DNA from 4 places in the Paraglaciecola sp. L3A3 genome. Region 3 is predicted to be linked to each of the others. Evidence: predicted binding sites of a transcription regulator. Region 3 holds the regulator's gene; each other region holds the start of a gene.
The links. Region 3 encodes sigma-54, which starts transcription at its own class of promoters, with help from an activator protein. Its sites were predicted from a motif close to GTTGGCACGNNNNTNGNNT; they were not measured.

Region 1 (5,123 bases), 230 kb from region 3:
AATGACTATAACTTCACCTTTTGTTAATTCAAAAAGTTGCGAACAGTCATTGTGAAATGGTCTAAATTTCCAGTTGTATTGATTAACATGAAAGAGGATTTTGTCTTGGTATCCAATATCACAACATTCAAAATTTATACTCTGATTTTTAGCCGGTATTACAAAAAAGAAAGGTTCATAACTTGCGACTTTTGGACCTATTTTTAATCTAGCGAGTATCTTACCCCTGGACTTGTAAAAATAATCTTCAAGCAAAACTAATAGGTCATTTTCATCATTCACCACTACAGCTTTTAACGGCCCAGTTTGTCGTCCTTGTTTATCTAATGGAGGCATGTTTTTAATTACATACTCTACAAATTCGCTATTATCAAAAGAGTATTTAACCACTACATTATCGAAAACACAGCCAAAACCCTTGTCAGTCTTAAATAATGCCGTTCTGTGATAAATATCAGAGCCTTTTAATTTAGGAATTTCATAGTCTAGGATTTGATACTGCCCATTCTGCATTACCACTAGCTTATTTTCAAAGTTATGATTAACACCAACGCCGACACATTTATCGCCAGATAGAGCAAGTATGTTAAGCATACCAATTGGCAATTTATACTGCTGAACAATTTTAGTTTTCATTGTCGTCCCTGAAAAAGTAACCAGCTTTAGTGCTTAGTCATCTTTTGAATTATGCTTCTTAGCCATTATTATTCCAGCCACGAAGATAACAAAAATCACTAGCCCAGCCATTATCAAAATGTTTATTATTGAACTCATAGAACCTCCAAATTTAAAATATATTAAGTTTCTTTTACTTGGGACTCACTATTCGTTTTATCTACAGGTTGTAACATAGCGTTTAGTTTTTCGCCACCTTTGGCGGCAAAGTCTAAGGTACGTATTGGGAACGGGATCAGTATATCTGCTTCAGCTAAAGCTTGTTTAACAGTAATCACTGCATCATGCCTAGCTTGCATAAAGCCCGGTTCGCCTGGGTAATCAATCCAAAACCAGACTAATAAATTGATACTACTATCAGCAAAACTTTCAGCAAAAACTGCGGTTTCTTCTTTTTTAATCACAAAATCACATTGGTTAATTGCCTCAACGATCACATCAGCGGCCTTTTGAGGGTCGTCGGCATAAGAAATACCTACGGGAACCTCTACACGTCTAATATGAGTAGTGGTGAAGTTAGTCAAAATGTTTCTAAATAAAATTTTGTTCGGCACTATTTCTAGCTGACCAAAAAATGTTTCAACCAAAGTGTTACGGAGATTAATGGTTTTAACGGTACCAAACACCTTGTCGGTTTTAATCACATCACCTATCTGAAATGGCTTCCTGATCCCCATTGCAATACCTGCAATGAAGTTTTCGGTCATATCTTGAAACGCAAAACCTATGGCTAAGCCAACAATACCAGCACCCGCCAATAACGATGTAACTGTGCCAGACAAACCTAAAAAATCTAATGCAACAAAAAGACCTGCAGCTAAGATACAAACCCTAACAATAGATGCCAAAAGTGAAGCAATTTGTTTTGAATCTAAGGTTTTACGGAAAATTTGACCGGCAGTTTTAGCAACAAACCTAGCGATAATTGAAAACACTATAATAATGACAATTGCCACCACAAAATTTGGCAAATGTTTAATACTGGCCTCTAACCAAGTTTGTAACTTCTCATCAATTAAACTTAAGAATTTGTCTAATTTAATTATCTCCATGCCAGATCCTTATACAATCACTTCTATCTAAAGTAAGCGTCTACTTGCATTCTCTATTAACAGCACACCAGCCAAGTGCTGTGAACACTTGGCTGGTATTCCTACTATTCAGCTTTCATCTCTTTTTGATATTCAGCAGCCAACTCAATTTTTTGCGTTGGACTTAACACCTTACCGGCTTGTTGGAAAAACTCTCGCTCTTCTTCATCTATGTGATGTAGCACTTTATGTTGTAAAGCCTTCATGGTTTTTAACCATTCTGGTGCGGTCATTGCCGTTTGTTCTAAATCTTCTACTAATTCGTCTATTTCATGATGTTCAGCTATACCATGTCGGGTCAGTTGAACAGTATTGTCTGACTTGAGTAATGGTGCATAAAAATATCTTTCTTCAGCCGTGGCATGATCAGCAAGTTGTATTTTTAACTCAGCGAAAAAATCTCGACGGCTAGCTGAATCACCCGATGTATCCACTAAAATCTTCATTAAAAATCTTTGTTTGTCATGGTCGCTACGAAGAGCAGTGAAAATATCCATACTTAACCTCTTTAGTAAATGAATTCCATAGACTTAAAGCCAGTTATGTACCAGATTGATAAAAACCATGTAAGTAATTGTTTTAAAGCTTAAAAATGAAATTAGATGATTATTAGAAAAAGCTCATTCATTGCTTGCATGAAATAATTACAGAGCAAATTGTATTCTTTGCCCAGTACAATTAAGACCTCGACTGACTGCTTTTTATACCGACTGTAATAACGTCGCAACTTAAGATGAAATTTTTACAATAATATAAGTAATGATTACATGGATAGCAGTTCCCCAACCCCAGAAAAAAAATAAAACCGATAAATATCAACAACTTAAAAACTGGCATTCAACTGGCATTAGGTTCTGTGAACTTTAAACAGGAGAAACAATATGAAACGTACAACCCTTTCACTATTAATCGCCACTGTTATTAGTACAGCATCTTTTACAGCTAATGCTGAGAACACTTGGAAAGAAGGCGCCAAAGACGCATGGATTGACGGCAAAGCCGAATCAACTTTGTTATTTAATGGCAACTTAAATTCGTTTGATATCAATACTGATGTACAAAATGGCACAGTTATTCTAACCGGTAAAGTTGACACCTCAGTCGACAAAGCTCTTGCCGAAGAATTAGTTTCTTCGTTAGACGGAGTAACAGATGTAGATAACAAGCTGACAATCGTCTCTGAGCAAACAGATAACCAAGACAGCGAAATGATGCAAGATCTGAAAGACTCAAAAGTAGAAACAGTAGTAAAAACTAGATTACTGTTTGAATCAGAAGTCAGTGGTTTAGATATTGAAGTAGAAGTAAATGATGGTGTAGTGACCCTAGCAGGCTATGTAACCAACGACTCAGAACGTCAACTTGCTATTGCCATAGCTAAAAACACAGACGATGTAGAAAGAGTCATCGATGAATTAACGCTAGAAAGTTAATATTTATTTATCTAGATTTATCCCAGCCCCTCTCCAAAGGGGCTTTTTTTTTGCCATTATTAAAGCTGCATGGAGCATTATATAACCACGAGATTCGAGCTTAAAAGCAAAAGAATTGGTCACAGAGTAAACCTAGAAGCAGAATACAACAGCGTGATGCAAAATTGCTATTGGTTAGCCCACTGCACGCTATTTTCGTCTTTTGCTGCAGCTTTAAGCATATCGATTAAAGGTAAAGCACGTTTATGTAGACTCACCAAAGGAGCGTCTTCGTTATCATCTGTAGACTCATCTGCTTCGGGTTGTTGCTGAGCTACACCGAGCGCTGCTTCTAGGCTCGCCAATGCAGCTGGAATATCTTCAGCCCTTATCGCACTAGGAACAGTACCGCTATGGCCCAGCATTTTCAGCAATTGTACTGCTACATCACCAAACATAGTAATGTTGGCACTGGCCGGACTAGAAAAAATAACTAACATAATGATTTAGCTCTTAAGGGTTGCTCAATAAATGTAAGGTAAGTGTACGCCTATACAACATACTTTACTGCAACAACATTAAGTCCTCTTTAATGAAGGCCCTAGGTATTTTTTATGGGTAATTTGATCGAAAACATTCGCTCTGGCCTTGTGCCCTAACACAACAACCCATACCATATCTCTATCTGGCAAAGTTAGTGACTGTTAACAACGTTAATGTAACAAGCCACTGCAAATATAAATAACCAGCGGATCCAAGCGATAAAATCAAATGGACGAAGCAAAGTAAAACGAGGTTACATGCGCATAATTTATGGAATAGTCATAGTCTCGATTTGTATTGCCTCCTTCATCGGTATACAAAAATGGCGAGGCCCTATTTTGCCGGCTATTAACGTTGAAATGTTACCTCTTGAACTACGTATTGTTGCCAGTGGCGAAGTGCGTTATCAATCATTAGCCCGTATTGGTAGTGAAATTACCGGTACCGTATTAGCTCGCCATGTACGAGAAGGTGATCAGGTCAACAAAGGGGATTTACTCATTGAGCTTAACCCCAAAGAACTACAATCACGCCTAGCGCAAGCACAAACCTTACTGCAACAATTACAAAATAATAGTCGCCCGCAAGCTGAGGCAGCTTTAGTTGAGGCCCGCGATAATTTACAGCAGGCTAGTCGCGAAGCCAAGCGTAGAAAATCACTAGCCGACCAAGGTTTAGTGCCTATTGAACAAGTTGAACAGGCTCAGAGGTTGGAGCAGAGTGCTCAAAACGCCTTGACCCGTGCAAAACTAGCTACTCAAGCCTTAGCGGCGGGCAACAGCGAAGAACGTTTATTACAGCAACGTATTGCCAGTGCCGAAGCCGAGCTTGCAAAAACACAGCTTTATGCCCCATTTAACGGTCGGGTACAAACCCGTAATGTTGAACCTGGCGATCTTGTACAACCTGGAAAAACCTTACTCGAAATTGCTCGCAGTGATTGCTCAGATTGTAATAGCCAAACTAACGACAGCTTAGAAGTTGTGATCGCACTTGATGAGAAAAACTTTGCCCCAGTGCGTTTAAATCAACAGGTGCAATTAATCGCCGATGCGTGGCCAGATATCACAGTGCCAGGCATAGTGCATTTTATTGCCCCTGCTGTAGATAGCGGTCGTGGCACCATCGATGTACATATTAAAATTCAGAAAAATAATGCGGGCGTTGGTCCTGAATTTCTTCAAGGTATGACGGTATCTGCCAATATTATTGCCGCGCAACGTGAATCTACTTTGGTGTTACCCAACGATTATTTGTTATCTGTCTCGGCTGACAACGCCCAAGTGATGCGTTGGCAAAATGGAGAAGTGAGCACTGTTGAGGTAACACTGGGTTTACGCAACACCAGCCACAGTGAAATCATCTCTGGCTTGGCCGAAGGCGATGTTGTAGTGCAAGGCAA
Region 2 (5,123 bases), 2.3 Mb from region 3:
ATTCAATCTGAAGTCACCCAGCTACAAGAAAATATTTCGCAAACTATTAAAAATACAGAATTTGGTGGTAAATCATTATTAAGTTCTGATGGTAATATTGATTTTCAAATAGGTGCGAATGCAGGACAAAAAATTGGCGTGCAAACACAAGATGTTGCCGCTGGCTTAAACGATATTTTAAATGTAGATTTAACTACCGCACAAGGCGCTGAAGATGCATTAGCGGCTGCTGATAGTGCGGTGGAATATGTCGGTAGTGCTCGTGCTGATTTAGGTGCCACGCAAAATCAATTTGAAAGTGCCGCCAGAAATTTACAACAAACAGATATAAATGTTGCAGCAGCAAGAAGTCGTATTCAAGATACAGATTATGCGCAAGCTACATCTGAAAATGTTGCGGCAGGCATTTTAAGTGATGCCAACATTGCAGTACAAAGCATGGCAAACCAGCAGGCAGGGCAGGTATTGTCTTTATTAAATGGTTAGTTTGAAATTCCTAATCATTTTAAAAGAGTAGCCATGCTGCTCTTTTTTTTGCTTAAATTAAATACGATTATTTTCTCTGCTACATTTCCGGTAATTAATTTACTTTAAATTTTATTGCTATCCAGCCTTGAATGGTTAAAATCGTATGTAATACAGTTAATTATAATAAAGTTCATAAAACTGAGGGATAGTATGAGTCAAATTCTGATTATTAGTTCTGATGAAATGAGAGCCAATAATCTAAGTACTATTTTAGCATTTTTGGGGGAAGTTTCTGTTTCTGTCACATTCGCTGCTGCGATAGACACTTTACAGAATAGAGCCGAAGTAAGCTCAGTGCTAATTGACGCCTCTAATTATGAACTAGCAACCGATATAAGTGAGAAGTTTCCTCGCCAACCTTTTATTTTTGTGGGCAACTTTGACTCATTTGAAACTAAAGGGAATATTGTTGGTGCTGTCGACGAGCCTGTCACTTACCCGATCCTTACGCAAATGTTACACCGCTGCCAAGAATATAAAAGACTGCAGCCCAATACTAAAACCAGTGTTAATAATAAGACACGTTTGTTTCGCAGCTTGGTTGGTAAGAGTGACGAAATCCAAAGTGTTAGGCATCTAATTGAACAAGTCGCTCCTACTGAAGCGAATGTTTTAGTATTAGGCGAATCTGGAACAGGTAAAGAAGTGATTGCTCGCAATGTACACTTTTTATCCAATCGTACAGATAGTATCTTTGTTCCTGTTAACTGTGGTGCTATTCCTGGTGAGTTGTTAGAAAGTGAATTGTTTGGTCATGAAAAAGGCGCTTTTACTGGCGCGATAAGTTCTCGCAAAGGCCGTTTTGAATTAGCTGAAGGCGGTACGCTGTTCTTAGATGAAATAGGCGATATGCCTTTACAAATGCAAGTTAAATTGTTGCGTGTATTACAAGAGCGAACCTATGAAAGGGTAGGTGGTACTAAACCTATTAAATGTGATGTGCGAGTGATTGCTGCCACTCACCGTAATTTAGAAACTATGATTGAAGAGGGGCAATTTAGGGAAGACTTGTATTATCGTCTGAATGTTTTTCCTATAGATAGCCCTGCATTACGTGAGCGAAAAGAAGATATTCCCTTATTGTTACAAGAGCTTGTTTCCCGTCTAGAAGGAGATAATGCAAGAATTAAGTTCACCGAAAATGCGTTAACTTCTTTAATGGAGCATCAGTGGGCAGGGAATGTTCGTGAGCTTTCAAATTTAGTTGAAAGGTTAATGATTCTATATCCGAATCGTTTAATCGATCTTACTGATTTACCCAGTAAATATAAACATATTGATGCAGAAACTTATGAACCTGATTATCCTGAAGAACTTTTGGAACGAGAAGCGATTAATGCCGCTTTTGGTGCTAGCTCTGAAGAAGATGAAGATGAACTGCAAAGTGAACTGTCTTTATCAACCGAGCTTCCTTCTGATGGCTTAAATTTAAAAGAATATATTTCGGAGTTAGAAATTAGTTTAATTAGCCAAGCACTTGAGCAACAAGATTGGGTTGTCGCTAGGGCTGCCGATGCCTTGGGTATGCGTAGAACTACATTGGTCGAAAAAATGCGTAAGTACGAAATTAGTAAAGCATAACCCCCCAATTTTTATCTCCCCTTATCTTTATCTCGCCGATTACCATCGGCTTTATCCCCTCCTGTATATATTTTTGTCCCTTGAAAATATTGTAATTGTCATTTCATTGACGTTTGATAATTCTATGAAATTCATGTAATTAATTGAATTATATAGGTATTTTTATTGGCATGAGATGTGCTTTAGTCTCCATGTAATTATTCTGTCTAAGTTTTGACACGAGGAATATATGGGGATACCAAATATGTTAGTTGATACAGGTTTACATTCATCTTCGGACTATCGTTGTTCTGGGCTAAATGATCTATTTCAAAATACAAGCTCAGAAGTGGATAATAATGAGTTGGAGTCTCTGCGTTCACAAGCTAATCGGCTAGAACATTTATTGCAAGTTATGCCCGCAGGTGTAGTCGTGGTGGATGGTAAAGGTGTGGTTAAACAATCAAACGATTTAGCAAAAGATCTATTAGGTGAACCATTAGAAGGCCAGTTGTGGCGTACTATTATTCTTAGATCCTTTAAACCTCAAGCCGATGATGGTCATGAAGTGTCATTACATGATGGGCGTAAAGTTAAATTGTCGATTACCCCATTAATTAAAGAACCAGGTCAACTAATTGTCTTGACTGACTTAACTGAAACTCGTCAATTACAACAACGTATTGGTCATCTGCAAAAATTATCTTCTCTAGGGAAAATGGTGGCTTCATTGGCTCATCAAATTCGAACTCCTTTATCAGCAGCTATGCTATATGCGGCAAACTTATCCAATGGGACATTGAATAAATCCTCGCGAGATAAATTCAGTGATAAATTAATCTCACGTTTACGGGATCTAGAAAGCCAGGTGAATGACATGTTGTTGTTTGCTAAAAGTGGCAAAGAGCAAGTTGTCACAGAAATATCCTTACAAAACCTATTGAATGAAGTACAGCAAGGTAGTGATGCCATGGTACTCAGACATAAAGCTAAATTAGTACTGTTATTGCCAGATCCTGATGTGGTTATTTTAGGTAATAAAACTGCACTGTGTGGAGCCATACAAAATCTGATCCACAACGCCCTAGAAGTTATCCCTGATAATGCTGTTATTACACTAGCTGCAAATTTAGATACTACTAAACCTGATTGGGTAAACTTATCAGTTTCTGATAATGGACCTGGTGTGAGTGAAGTGGTTAGGGAGCAAGTGTTTGAACCATTTTATACCACTAAAAGTAACGGTACTGGTTTAGGATTAGCCGTAGTGAAAGGCGTGGCTCAATCACACCAAGGCAAAGTAAAAGTGTCGAATACTGCTGATGGTGGCGCAAGTTTTACCATTTGTTTACCCACTTTCAATCAACATAATTCTAGCGAGAAAGATGTTGTCTACGCTAACAATTCTCAAAAATATACAGCCGATGCGGCGAGGAGCTAGAAAATGACTCAAGCCAAAATTTTAATAGTTGAAGATGATGCAGGGTTGCGAGAAGCTTTAGTGGATACACTATTGTTGGGCAATTATCATGTAGTAGAAGCTGACAGTGGTGAGCAGGCATTAATTAAACTATCTGAACAAAATATTGATTTAGTGGTAAGTGATATTCAAATGGGTGGTATGAGTGGTTTATTACTGCTGAAGAATATTAAAACCAAATACCCCAATTTACCAATATTGCTCATGACCGCCTATGCCACTATTGACGATGCTGTACAAGCTATGCGAGATGGCGCTACTGATTATTTGTCGAAACCTTTTGCCCCTGAAGTGTTATTAAACCTTGTTGGACGTTATGCGCCTGCGCAAAAAGTAGAATCAAGAACGCCAATTGTAGATGATCCTAGTAGTATTCAATTATTAGATTTAGCTAAAAAAGTAGCTCGCTCTGATGCGTCCGTTATGGTCTTGGGCCCTAGTGGATCTGGTAAAGAAGTGTTAGCTAGATTTATCCATGATCAATCACCCAGAAATGAAAAACCATTTGTGGCGATAAATTGTGCTGCGATCCCAGAAAATATGCTAGAAGCTACCTTATTTGGTTACGACAAAGGTGCATTTACCGGTGCTTTACAAGCCTGCCCAGGTAAATTTGAACAAGCTCAAGGTGGCACTATTTTACTGGATGAAATCAGTGAAATGGACCTAAGTTTACAAGCCAAGTTATTACGTGTGTTACAAGAAAAAGAAGTTGAGCGCTTAGGTAGTCGTAAAACTATTTCTTTAGATGTACGTGTTGTAGCAACCAGTAACCGCAATATTAAACAAACTGTTGAGGCGGGTGAATTCAGAGAAGATTTATATTATCGCCTAAATGTATTCCCTTTAACTTGGTTACCACTGGATAAACGAGCGGGTGACATAGTTCCTTTAGCAGAGCATTTAATCGAACGCCATTGCCAAAAACAAGGCAGTGTTATCCCAAAACTGACAGCGGCTGGTCGTAGTAAGTTATTGCAACACAGCTGGCCTGGTAATGTGCGAGAGTTAGAAAATGTTATTCAGCGAGCGCTTATTTTAGCTGATGGTCAACAAATTGATGCGATTGATTTGATGATCGAACAAGAGGTTTCCTCATCACCAGCTATAGGTGATTCGCAAATAGTGGAAGAAGATAGCAGTAAACTAGGCTCAGAATTACGTCAGCAAGAACATCAAATTATTCTGGATACTTTGCAAAGTTGCAAAGGTCGTAGAAAAGATGTTGCTGAGCGTTTAGGTATTAGTCCACGTACTCTAAGATATAAATTAGCAAAAATGCGTGAAGTAGGTATTGAATTACCTGCCTAATGAGTCCATTAATTTTTATATAGCGTCACCATCACTCTCCCTTTAGTCGCCAGTTAAGGCGACTTTTTTTATCTGCTTTATTGGTTGTTTGTCAATATTATGACGCTCCATTCTATCTTTTTTGGTTTTTAAGTCATTGATATTTATGGTTTATTTTTATATTTGTCACTTTATGATAATTTGGCATTTACTTTGCTTTTACTTGTATTAATTCGCAATTTAAAGTTACTAGTTACCGGGGTAT
Region 3 (5,123 bases):
ATGTTGACGGTGTTTTTTCTGACGGCAGAATATACATGGGTCAAGATGGAGAAGAACTAAAAGCCTTTCACACAAAAGATGGCTACGGAATAAAAGCCATACAAAAAATGGGTATAGAAGTAGCGATTATTACCGGACGCAGTTCGAATATGGTCGAAACAAGAATGACTTCTCTAGGGGTAAAACATATTTTACAAGGCTGTGAAAACAAACGCCCAGCCCTCGAAAAACTACAAGCCGAGCTTGGTCTAAATACTAACTCAACGGCTGCGATTGGTGATGATATGCCCGATATAGGAATGTTCCAACTTTCCGCATTAAATGTGTGTGTACAAGATGGACATCCAGTTGTAGCCAATAGTGCCCATTATGTTACCCGGACAAAAGGTGGATTTGGCGCTGTACGAGAATTGTGCGATTTAATTTTACTGGCCAATAACCAGCTGCAATTAATTCACGGCTCTAGTGTATGAATAGAGTCACTGTCTGTATCGGCTTATTGTTTATTCTCGCATTAGCTTTAAGCCTACCCGGCTGGTTACAAAAAGAAGAAATAATCCCCATTTCACAAACAGAAGAAGCTTGGATCCCAAATTATCAAGCCAAAAAAATGCGTAGCACTCTTTACGATAAAACCGGTAAAATCAATCATCAAGTTTTTGCAGAATATATGGAAAACTATGATTTATTAGGATTTACCCTCTTTAAGCAGCCTGAATATTTGCTATTTTCTCAAACCGAACATCCTTGGCAAGTCAATGCACAAGAAGGCACCTTATACGAAGACCAACGTTTACAATTCGAGAACGATGTCGAAATCAAGAGCTTAAATAAAGATGGTTATGTTCAAACCATACGTACCAGTTTTGTAGAAATAAATTTAATTGACAAAACCATGACCTCAGATCAGGCTGTAGAAATTATCGGTCCAAACTATGTCATTAACAGCAACGGCTTTACCGTTAGCCTTGAAACCCAAAAATACGAGTTACTAGATCATGTTAAAACCGTTTACCAGCCATCTTCTCAAGACTAAGTTAGTTCTTGCAATTTTAGTGTCGACATCAGCATTTGCCGGCAAGGAAGACTTTACTCAAACCATCAAAGTTGCCTCTAATTATCAAGAAGGTGATGGCATTAATAAGCAAGCTATATATCGTGGTAATGTTCAAATTAGCCAAGGCAGCCTTGTCGTGACCGCCGATGAAGTCAAAGTAGATGCCAGCCAAGGTGAGGGAAATGAAATATTCATTGCCACAGGCAATCCAGCAGAATATTCTCAGCAGCAGGAAGATGGTAGTAAAGTTACCGCCAAAGCTAAAGAAATCATGTACAGAAGAGATACTCGCTCTTTATCACTTAAAGGTGATGCACAAATCGAACAAAACTCCAGCAGTGTGAAAGGTAATTCGATTATGTTCAACATGGAGCTTGAACAAATCATTGCTCAAGGCAATAATCAAGAAAGTGGTCGGGTTATTACAATTTTCCAACCCGAATCTAAAAACAAAGTTAACAGCGTCAAACAACAGGGATCAAAACCTTAATGGCCGTATTAAAAGCCTCTCATTTAGCCAAGTCTTATAAATCACGACAAGTTGTTAGAGATGTCAGCTTAGAGGTATCCACAGGACAAATTGTTGGCTTGTTAGGGCCAAATGGTGCCGGAAAAACCACAACCTTTTATATGATTGTTGGCTTAGTCCCCCTTGATAAGGGTGAAATATATATTGATCAACAAGCTTTAACTTTACAACCCATGCATGTCCGAGCCCGACAAGGTATCGGTTATTTACCACAAGAAGCCTCTATTTTTAGAAAGCTCACTGTTTATCAGAATTTAATGGCTATATTGCAAACTCGCAAAGAGCTATCCAAAGAACAAAGAGAACAACAGGCTGACTCATTATTGGATGAGTTTAACATTAACCATATTCGCAACAGCTTAGGCATGAGCCTTTCTGGTGGAGAACGCCGCCGTGTAGAAATTGCTCGGGCACTGGCAGCAGATCCTGAGTTTATTCTACTTGACGAACCATTTGCAGGGGTCGACCCTATTTCAGTAAATGATATAAAAAAAATAATTCAACATTTACGAGACCGAGGGATAGGTGTATTAATTACTGACCATAACGTACGTGAAACCTTAGATGTATGCGAAAAAGCTTATATAGTAAGTCACGGTGAACTCATTGCATCTGGTACCTCAGAAGAAGTTTTAAGTGATCAACGTGTAAGAGATGTATACCTTGGTGAGCAATTCAGGCTATAGTTAGCCATAAATTGACTCGGCTGATATCAACAACGAATTAAACATAAATTAAACATAAGAAGTAAATGAAACCCTCTTTACAGTTAAAATTTAGCCAACAACTCACAATGACACCTCAGTTGCAGCAAGCGATTAAGCTCCTGCAACTGTCTACACTTGACTTACAAACAGAGATCCAAGAGGCACTTGATTCAAACCCTCTATTGGAAGTAGACGAGCAATTTGATAGTGCTGGTGATAAAGCTTTAGAAACCAATCATGATGCCAATGGCGCAAATGACGCTTCAGAGGTCAATGTCGACAATATTGACTCAGGCGATGCTTTACAAAACAACGATATTCCAGAAGACTTACCATTAGATAGCACTTGGGATGAATATTTAAGTGCTTCATCTGCCCCAGCGCCTTCACCTGTTAGCAGTTCTGGCCCGTCACATGATGACGACCAAATTTTCCAAGGTGAGACCACTGACAATATTCAAGACCATTTACTTTGGCAAGTGCGCCTGACCCATTTCAGCGATAACGATCAAGCCATAGCTATCGCCATTATTGATTCTATTGATGAAGGTGGTTATTTAACCATCAGCACAGAAGAAGTATTGGCCAGCATGGACGATGAAGAAATTGAGTTAGATGAAGTAGAAGTGGTACTTAAACGTATTCAAATGCTCGATCCAATCGGCTCTGGCGCCAGAAGCGCACAAGAATGCCTACTGATTCAATTAAAACAGTTTGCAGCTGAAACTCCATGGCTAGCAGAAGCCAAAATGTTAATTACCGACTATTGTGATCTGATTGGTAGTAAAGATTATCGTACCTTAATGCGTAAAACTCGTCTAAAAGAAGAAGAGTTACGAGAAGCCATGCGTTTACTACAAACGCTCAACCCTCGTCCGGGTACGGCTATCGTTACTGGAGAACCAGAATACGTTATTCCAGATGTATCGGTAAGCAAAAAAAATGGTCGCTGGGCCGTTGAACTTAACCCAGACAGTTTGCCAAAGCTGAACGTAAATCAGCAATATGCAGCCATGAGTAAAAGTGTCAAAAACAGTTCTGATAGCCAATTTATTCGTTCTCATTTACAAGAAGCCAAATGGTTTATTAAAAGTGTTGAGAGTCGGAACGAAACCTTATTAAAAGTATCTAATTGTATAGTACAACAACAAATGGGATTTTTTGAACACGGTCCCGAAATGATGAAACCTATGGTGTTAAATGATGTGGCAGAAATGGTGGACATGCACGAATCGACTATTTCACGAGTAACCACGCAAAAGTATATGCATACACCTAGAGGTATTTTTGAACTTAAATATTTTTTCTCAAGCCATGTAGCAACAGATGCGGGCGGAGAATGTTCATCAACAGCCATTAGAGCGTTGATCAAAAAGCTGGTCGCAGCTGAAAAGCCAAGTAAACCTTTAAGCGACAGCAAAATTGCACAATTGTTGGCCGACCAAGGTATACAAGTGGCCAGGCGAACAATAGCAAAATACCGGGAATCATTATTGATACCCCCGTCTAACCAACGTAAGAGCCTATTATAGGCGAATTTTAGAAGGAAGAGGCGATATGCAAATTAACCTTACTGGTCATCATGTAGATATTACAGATTCTTTGAGAGACTATGTCGACACTAAATTCACCAAGTTAGAACGACATTTTGATCATATCAACAATGTGCACGTAATTTTAAATGTAGAAAAGCTTAGTCAAAAAGCCGAAGCTACATTACACCTCAGTGGAACGGAGGTGTTCGCAACATCTGAGCATGCAGATATGTATGCAGCAATAGATGGCTTAATCGATAAACTTGATAGACAAGTGATTAGGCATAAGGAAAAAGTCAAACGCCATTAACTATAGAATCCCATAATGGAAATTAAAGACATTCTTCACCCTGACTGCACTTTATGTGCAGTTCAGGGCACTAGTAAAAAAAGAGTACTTGAACTCATTAGCCAAACGGCGTCTCAAGTGATTAGCAACATAGATCAAGCAACCATACTGGCCAGTTTAACCGGCAGAGAAAAAATGGGTAGCACTGGGATTGGCAATGGTATCGCCCTCCCCCATGGTAGATTAAAAGATCTAGAAAATGTCTTAGCCATAGTGGTCACCAGTGAAACACCTATTCCCTATGATGCTATTGACAATCAACCTGTAGATATTTTTATTGCTATTTTAGTGCCAGAAGAAAAAGCATCCGAACACTTAGGTACTTTATCTGCGATTGCCCAAAAATTAACGAACAAAGATACATTACATAGAATTCGCAGTGCAAAAACTAATCAAGAACTATTTGAGGTTATGAGCTAAATGAAACTCATCATTATCAGCGGACGATCAGGCTCAGGTAAATCTGTAGTATTACGAGCATTGGAAGATCTCGGTTACTATTGTGTAGACAATATCCCAGTTAACTTGTTGCCCACTCTGACCCACACAGTGGTAGATGAATACGATCAAGTGGCAGTAAGTATCGACGTAAGAAACTTACCGAAAGACACTAACGAGCTAGTGGAAATTCTCGATTATTTACCTTCTACATGGAATCTAACCATACTTTATCTAGATGCCAGTGATGATATTTTGATTAAACGTTTTAGTGAAACTAGACGTTTACACCCACTGTCTAAACAAAATAAATCGTTGTCTGATGCGATCCAAGCTGAAAGTAAATTATTAGCCCCTATTGCCGAACGGGCTGACCTTTATTTAGATACCGATCAGTTATCAGTTCACCAATTAGCTGAAATAGTACGTGAAAGGATTTTGGGTAAAAAAAGTTCTAGATTAGTATTAGTGTTTGAATCATTTGGTTTTAAATATGGCATTCCCAAAG
Region 4 (5,123 bases), 910 kb from region 3:
AATTCTTTCGCAGCTTGTTGTTGCGCCCATTGATGATTGTCTTGGCTAATTTTTTTCTGTTGTTCAACCAATCGAATTTCAATTAATAAATAACTTCTATTCAGCTCACGCATACTGGTTACCGAAACATCAGCTTGAGTATGCCTGCCATCTAAAAAGGTAAGTTCTACCTCACTGTCTGAAAATGACTCACCTTGCTCCATTGAATGTTTAAGCCGTTCAATATCTAGACTAGAAGTAGAAATAAATTGGTAAATGGGATAATCCATTAACAAACCTAGACTACGTTCAAATAATGCCTGTGCGGCATGATTAGCATATCGAATATGCATTTTTTCATTTAGTTGTAGGACGGCCGTTGAGAGGTTATCCAATAAAGTTTCAGAGATTACAGAGTCGGTCATATATTCAACAAATTAGTCGCACCATTAAAGTGCAGTATAAGCATTTACCACCGATAAAATAACACTATTTGTATAAAATATACTTAATTAGCATTAAACAGAGCAGTAGCCTTGTGCAGATAAAACACCTGCGATTGTGATGATGCAAGGATCTTGCCTGAATTGTTAAGAAGCTTAATTTCTATTAAATGCATGCCACGATTGATTTCTTTTAATTCAAAGACCGGCGATGTTTGAGTTTTAACTGCTTGATTATCTATAATTAATTGAAGCTTACCTGCACCTTTTGGGGTCACATTAACTTTAATCGTCACATCACCAGCATTGTTTCTTAACGTTTCCTCATTTAAAGGAGAAATAATGGTAACTTGGTACTGAATCTGAGACGCTTGCTTAATAACATTTTGACTACTTAAAGGCTTTTGAGATGCCGCATTATTCAACGCAGGCATTACCACATTATTCACAGCCGACAGGTTAACTGGAACCGAACCTTGAATGGGTGAATCACTATATATTACTGTGCCATCAGCTTGAGTCGTCTTGTAAAGTACTTTAGCGGACACTTCAACACAAACCAGTAAAGCTAGCATGTAGATTAATTTCACTCTTGCCCCCTCAATAAACTAATAATTATCTCTAATCCGTCTTTATGGAATACCGCTTATATCGTCATTGTTCCTACATGTCGTTAGCAGCAAGCCATTCTTTTACTTTTAACTATTACTTCTGCTTTTCATCTTTTGTAGGTCCATTTATGGCGTCTATTGCTCAGCCTTGACGGGCTAAAGCCACGACCTACAGTGCTTTTATCTTTACCTGCTTCACTCAGCCCCACTCTGCTTAGTCTGCTTTTCACAATCGTCAAAACAGTGTAGCTTTATTCAACGCAAAAAAAAGCCCGCATCTGCGGGCTTTGTTATTAAATTTTATATCTATTACAAGCTGTAATACATATCAAACTCAACTGGGTGAGTTGTCATATTAAGCAATTGAACTTCTTGTTGCTTAAGCTCGATGTAAGCATCAATCATTTCATCAGTCATTACACCACCAGCCGTTAAGAAATCACGATCACTGTTAAGTGCTTCTAACGCTTCTTCTAAAGAGCTAGCTACCTGAGGGATAGCTGCTGCTTCTTCAGCAGGCAAGTCGTATAGATCTTTATCCATAGAATCGCCAGGGTGAATTTTGTTTTTGATCCCGTCAAGGCCAGCCATAAGCATTGCAGAGAATGCTAGGTATGGGTTACCTGTTGGGTCAGGGAAACGAACTTCGATACGGCGAGCTCTATCCGTTGTTACATATGGAATACGGATAGAAGCAGAACGGTTACGAGCAGAGTAAGCAAGCATTACTGGTGCTTCGAATCCAGGTACTAAACGTTTGTAAGAGTTCGTAGAAGCATTAGTGAAAGCATTAATCGCTTTAGCATGTTTGATGATACCGCCAATGTAGAACAAAGCTTCTTCAGACATACCTGCATACTTATCACCTGCAAAAATGTTTTTGCCATCTTTAGATATTGATTGGTGAACGTGCATACCAGAACCATTATCGCCAACAATAGGTTTAGGCATGAAAGTAGCTGTTTGACCATATGCATGAGCAACATTATGTACAACATACTTATATATTTGTACTTCATCCGCTTTCTTAACAAGGGTATTAAACAAACATGCAATTTCGTTTTGACCAGCAGTTGCTACTTCGTGGTGATGAGCTTCAACGGTTAAGCCCATTTCTTCCATTACTAGACACATAGCAGCACGAATATCGTGAGCAGAATCGACTGGAGGAACAGGGAAGTATCCGCCTTTAACACCTGGACGGTGAGCCATGTTGCCGTCTTCAAAATCAGCCCCAGAGTTCCATTTTGCTTCAGCTGAATCTAATTTGTAGAAAGAACCTGCCATGTCGGTATGAAATTTAACATCGTCAAACAAGAAAAATTCTGGCTCTGGACCAAATAAAGCAGTGTCACCAATGCCCGTTGCTACCAAATATTGTTCTGCACGGTTTGCAACAGAACGTGGGTCACGATCATAACCTTGGTTAGTAGTCGGCTCTAAAATATCACAACGGATATTTATTTGAGTTTCTTCAGCAAATGGGTCTAATACCGCAGTTTCTGGGTCAGGCATAAGGATCATGTCTGATTCGTTGATCCCTTTCCAACCAGAAATTGAAGAACCATCAAACATTTTGCCTTCTTCAAAGAAGTCTTCGTCAACTTGATGAGTAGGGATAGAAATGTGCTGTTCTTTACCTTTAGTATCAGTAAAGCGTAAATCAACAAACTTAGCTTCGGTTTCTTTGATAAGGTCTAAGGCCTTTTGTGCTGACATAATGTCCTCCAGATTAATAAATAAAAGTATTGCTTAGAGCTTAATAACCCTACTCAATAAAAAAGTTGCTTAAAGAAAGCGATTATCATGCCACAAAGATCGCCTCTTGGAATGTCTTTATTTGGTTATTTTTGCCCTGATTAGAAAATAAAACACAAAAACAATGCACCAAAAAGATCCACCGCACCACCATAGCAGTGCAACTGCACTTGATAGTAGCAAGACGTCAGAGAATTGTTATCTTCAGGTTACTAAATTTCATTTGTTTGCTTTATTTCACAGTTATCTGCATTTGGGATTCGCTTAATTGGGCATAAGACTGTACAATTCGCGCCCATAAAATTTCAGTTAATTTTGCGGTCTGTTTAAATTAGTAGTCCGCCATCATAGAGTAAAGCCAATGAGTGTACCAAACACCTCAATCGAAAATTTGAGGAATATAGCGATAATAGCCCACGTCGATCACGGAAAAACCACCCTAGTTGACAAGTTATTACAACAGTCTGGCACATTAGAAGCAAGTCGAGGTGAAGCCGAAGAACGTGTGATGGACTCTAACGACATTGAAAAAGAACGTGGTATTACCATTCTTGCAAAAAACACTGCAATTAAATGGAACGACTTCCGCATCAATATAGTGGACACTCCTGGACACGCCGATTTCGGTGGTGAAGTTGAACGTGTAATGTCAATGGCAGATTCAGTGTTATTGTTAGTAGATGCGCAAGAAGGCCCAATGCCACAAACGCGTTTTGTCACACAAAAAGCATTTGCTCAAGGTTTGAAACCTATTGTTGTTATCAATAAAATCGATAAGCCTGGCGCTCGTCCTGATTGGGTAATGGATCAAGTATTTGATTTGTTCGACAATCTAGGCGCAACTGACGATCAACTAGATTTTGAAGTGGTTTACGCATCAGCTATAAATGGCTGGGCAACCAATGATCTAGATGTTGAAAGCGATAGCATGACTCCTTTGTTTGAAACGATTATCAAACATGTTAAGCCGCCTGCTGCCGATATGAACGGCCCATTACAAATGCAAATTTCACAACTTGATTACAACTCTTATGTAGGTGTAATTGGTATCGGTCGTATTACCAGTGGTTCGGTTAAGCCTAACCAACAAGTGACTATCATTGGTGCTGATGGCAAAACTCGCAATGGTAAAGTCGGACAGGTTCAAGGTTACTTAGGACTACAACGTCATGAAGTAGAATCTGCTGATGCCGGTGACATTATTGCTATAACAGGTGTCGGCGAACTTAAAATATCCGATACTATTTGTGATCCAAATGCAGTAGTAGCCTTACCGCCACTTTCTGTTGATGAACCAACGGTGACCATGACTTTTCAAGTCAACAACTCTCCTTTTGCTGGTAAAGAAGGTAAATTTGTTACCTCTCGAAATATCCTTGAGCGTTTACAACATGAGTTGATCCACAACGTGGCACTTAAAGTTGAAGAAATTCCTACTGACCCAGATAAATTCCGTGTTTCAGGTCGTGGTGAACTTCACTTAGGTATATTAATTGAAAACATGCGTCGTGAAGGTTACGAATTAGCCGTTTCTCGTCCAGAAGTAATTTTGAAAGAAGTTGATGGTACGACCCACGAACCATACGAATCTGTAACGATTGATGTTGAAGAAGAACATCAAGGTTCTGTTATGGAACAACTTGGTACTCGTAAAGGTGAATTAACTAATATGGCACCAGATGGTAAAGGCCGTATACGTATGGACTTTATGATACCTAGCCGTGGTTTGATTGGTTTCCAAACTGACTTTATGACGATGACATCAGGTTCTGGTTTGATGTACCACACATTTGATCATTACGGCCCACATAAAGGCGGCGTAATTGGTCAGCGTAAAAATGGTGTATTGATCGCTAACGCAACAGGTAAAGCACTAACTAACGCATTATTTAACTTACAAAGTCGTGGACGTTTATTTATCGGTCACGGTCTTGAAGTATACGAAGGCATGATTATTGGTATTCATGCTCGTGAAAATGACTTAACGGTTAACGCCCTTAAAGGCAAGCAATTAACTAACGTACGTTCATCTGGTACTGACGAAGCACAAAGCTTAGTTCCACCAATTGTTATGACCTTAGAGCAAGCCCTTGAATTCATCGATAATGATGAATTAGTTGAAGTCACTCCTGTCAGTATTCGTATACGTAAGAAGTTGTTGACTGAGAATCTACGTAAGCAGGCAGGACGCCCAGCTAAAGGCTAAGCTTTCTAGCTTTTAAAAGATTAAATTGAAACCGGCGTCAGCCGGTTTTTTATTGCCTACACTAAAGTTAAAATAAGATAATTTACCGTGAAATGACTATGTCCGGAACGATAAAGTATTTTGTAT

Region 1: GQR87_RS20145 (BON domain-containing protein) is a predicted target of sigma-54. The motif match lies at 2,596-2,614, and genes of this name have one in related genera.
Region 2: GQR87_RS06735 (PAS domain-containing sensor histidine kinase) is a predicted target of sigma-54. The motif match lies at 2,274-2,292, and genes of this name have one in related genera.
Region 4: glnA (glutamate--ammonia ligase) is a predicted target of sigma-54. The motif match lies at 2,829-2,847, and genes of this name have one in related genera.

The regions. Positions count from the first base shown of each region.
Region 1 is NZ_CP047023.1:4,855,995-4,861,117, forward strand. It holds gene GQR87_RS20130 (hypothetical protein) at 1-636, opposite strand, end outside; gene GQR87_RS20135 (mechanosensitive ion channel family protein) at 798-1,727, opposite strand; gene GQR87_RS20140 (hemerythrin domain-containing protein) at 1,832-2,263, opposite strand; gene GQR87_RS20145 (BON domain-containing protein) at 2,648-3,199, shown strand; gene GQR87_RS20150 (DUF1840 domain-containing protein) at 3,367-3,678, opposite strand; gene GQR87_RS20155 (efflux RND transporter periplasmic adaptor subunit) at 3,979-5,123, shown strand, end outside.
Region 2 is NZ_CP047023.1:1,607,437-1,612,559, forward strand. It holds gene GQR87_RS06725 (flagellin) at 1-486, shown strand, start outside; gene GQR87_RS06730 (sigma-54 dependent transcriptional regulator) at 679-2,109, shown strand; gene GQR87_RS06735 (PAS domain-containing sensor histidine kinase) at 2,354-3,529, shown strand; gene GQR87_RS06740 (sigma-54 dependent transcriptional regulator) at 3,533-4,879, shown strand.
Region 3 is NZ_CP047023.1:4,629,393-4,634,515, forward strand. It holds gene kdsC (3-deoxy-manno-octulosonate-8-phosphatase KdsC) at 1-473, shown strand, start outside; gene lptC (LPS export ABC transporter periplasmic protein LptC) at 470-1,036, shown strand; gene lptA (lipopolysaccharide transport periplasmic protein LptA) at 999-1,547, shown strand; gene lptB (LPS export ABC transporter ATP-binding protein) at 1,547-2,272, shown strand; gene GQR87_RS19125 (RNA polymerase factor sigma-54) at 2,338-3,825, shown strand; gene hpf (ribosome hibernation promoting factor) at 3,851-4,138, shown strand; gene ptsN (PTS IIA-like nitrogen regulatory protein PtsN) at 4,154-4,597, shown strand; gene rapZ (RNase adapter RapZ) at 4,598-5,123, shown strand, end outside.
Region 4 is NZ_CP047023.1:3,716,838-3,721,960, forward strand. It holds gene glnL (nitrogen regulation protein NR(II)) at 1-404, opposite strand, end outside; gene GQR87_RS15475 (DUF4124 domain-containing protein) at 488-1,012, opposite strand; gene glnA (glutamate--ammonia ligase) at 1,343-2,752, opposite strand; gene typA (translational GTPase TypA) at 3,153-4,997, shown strand.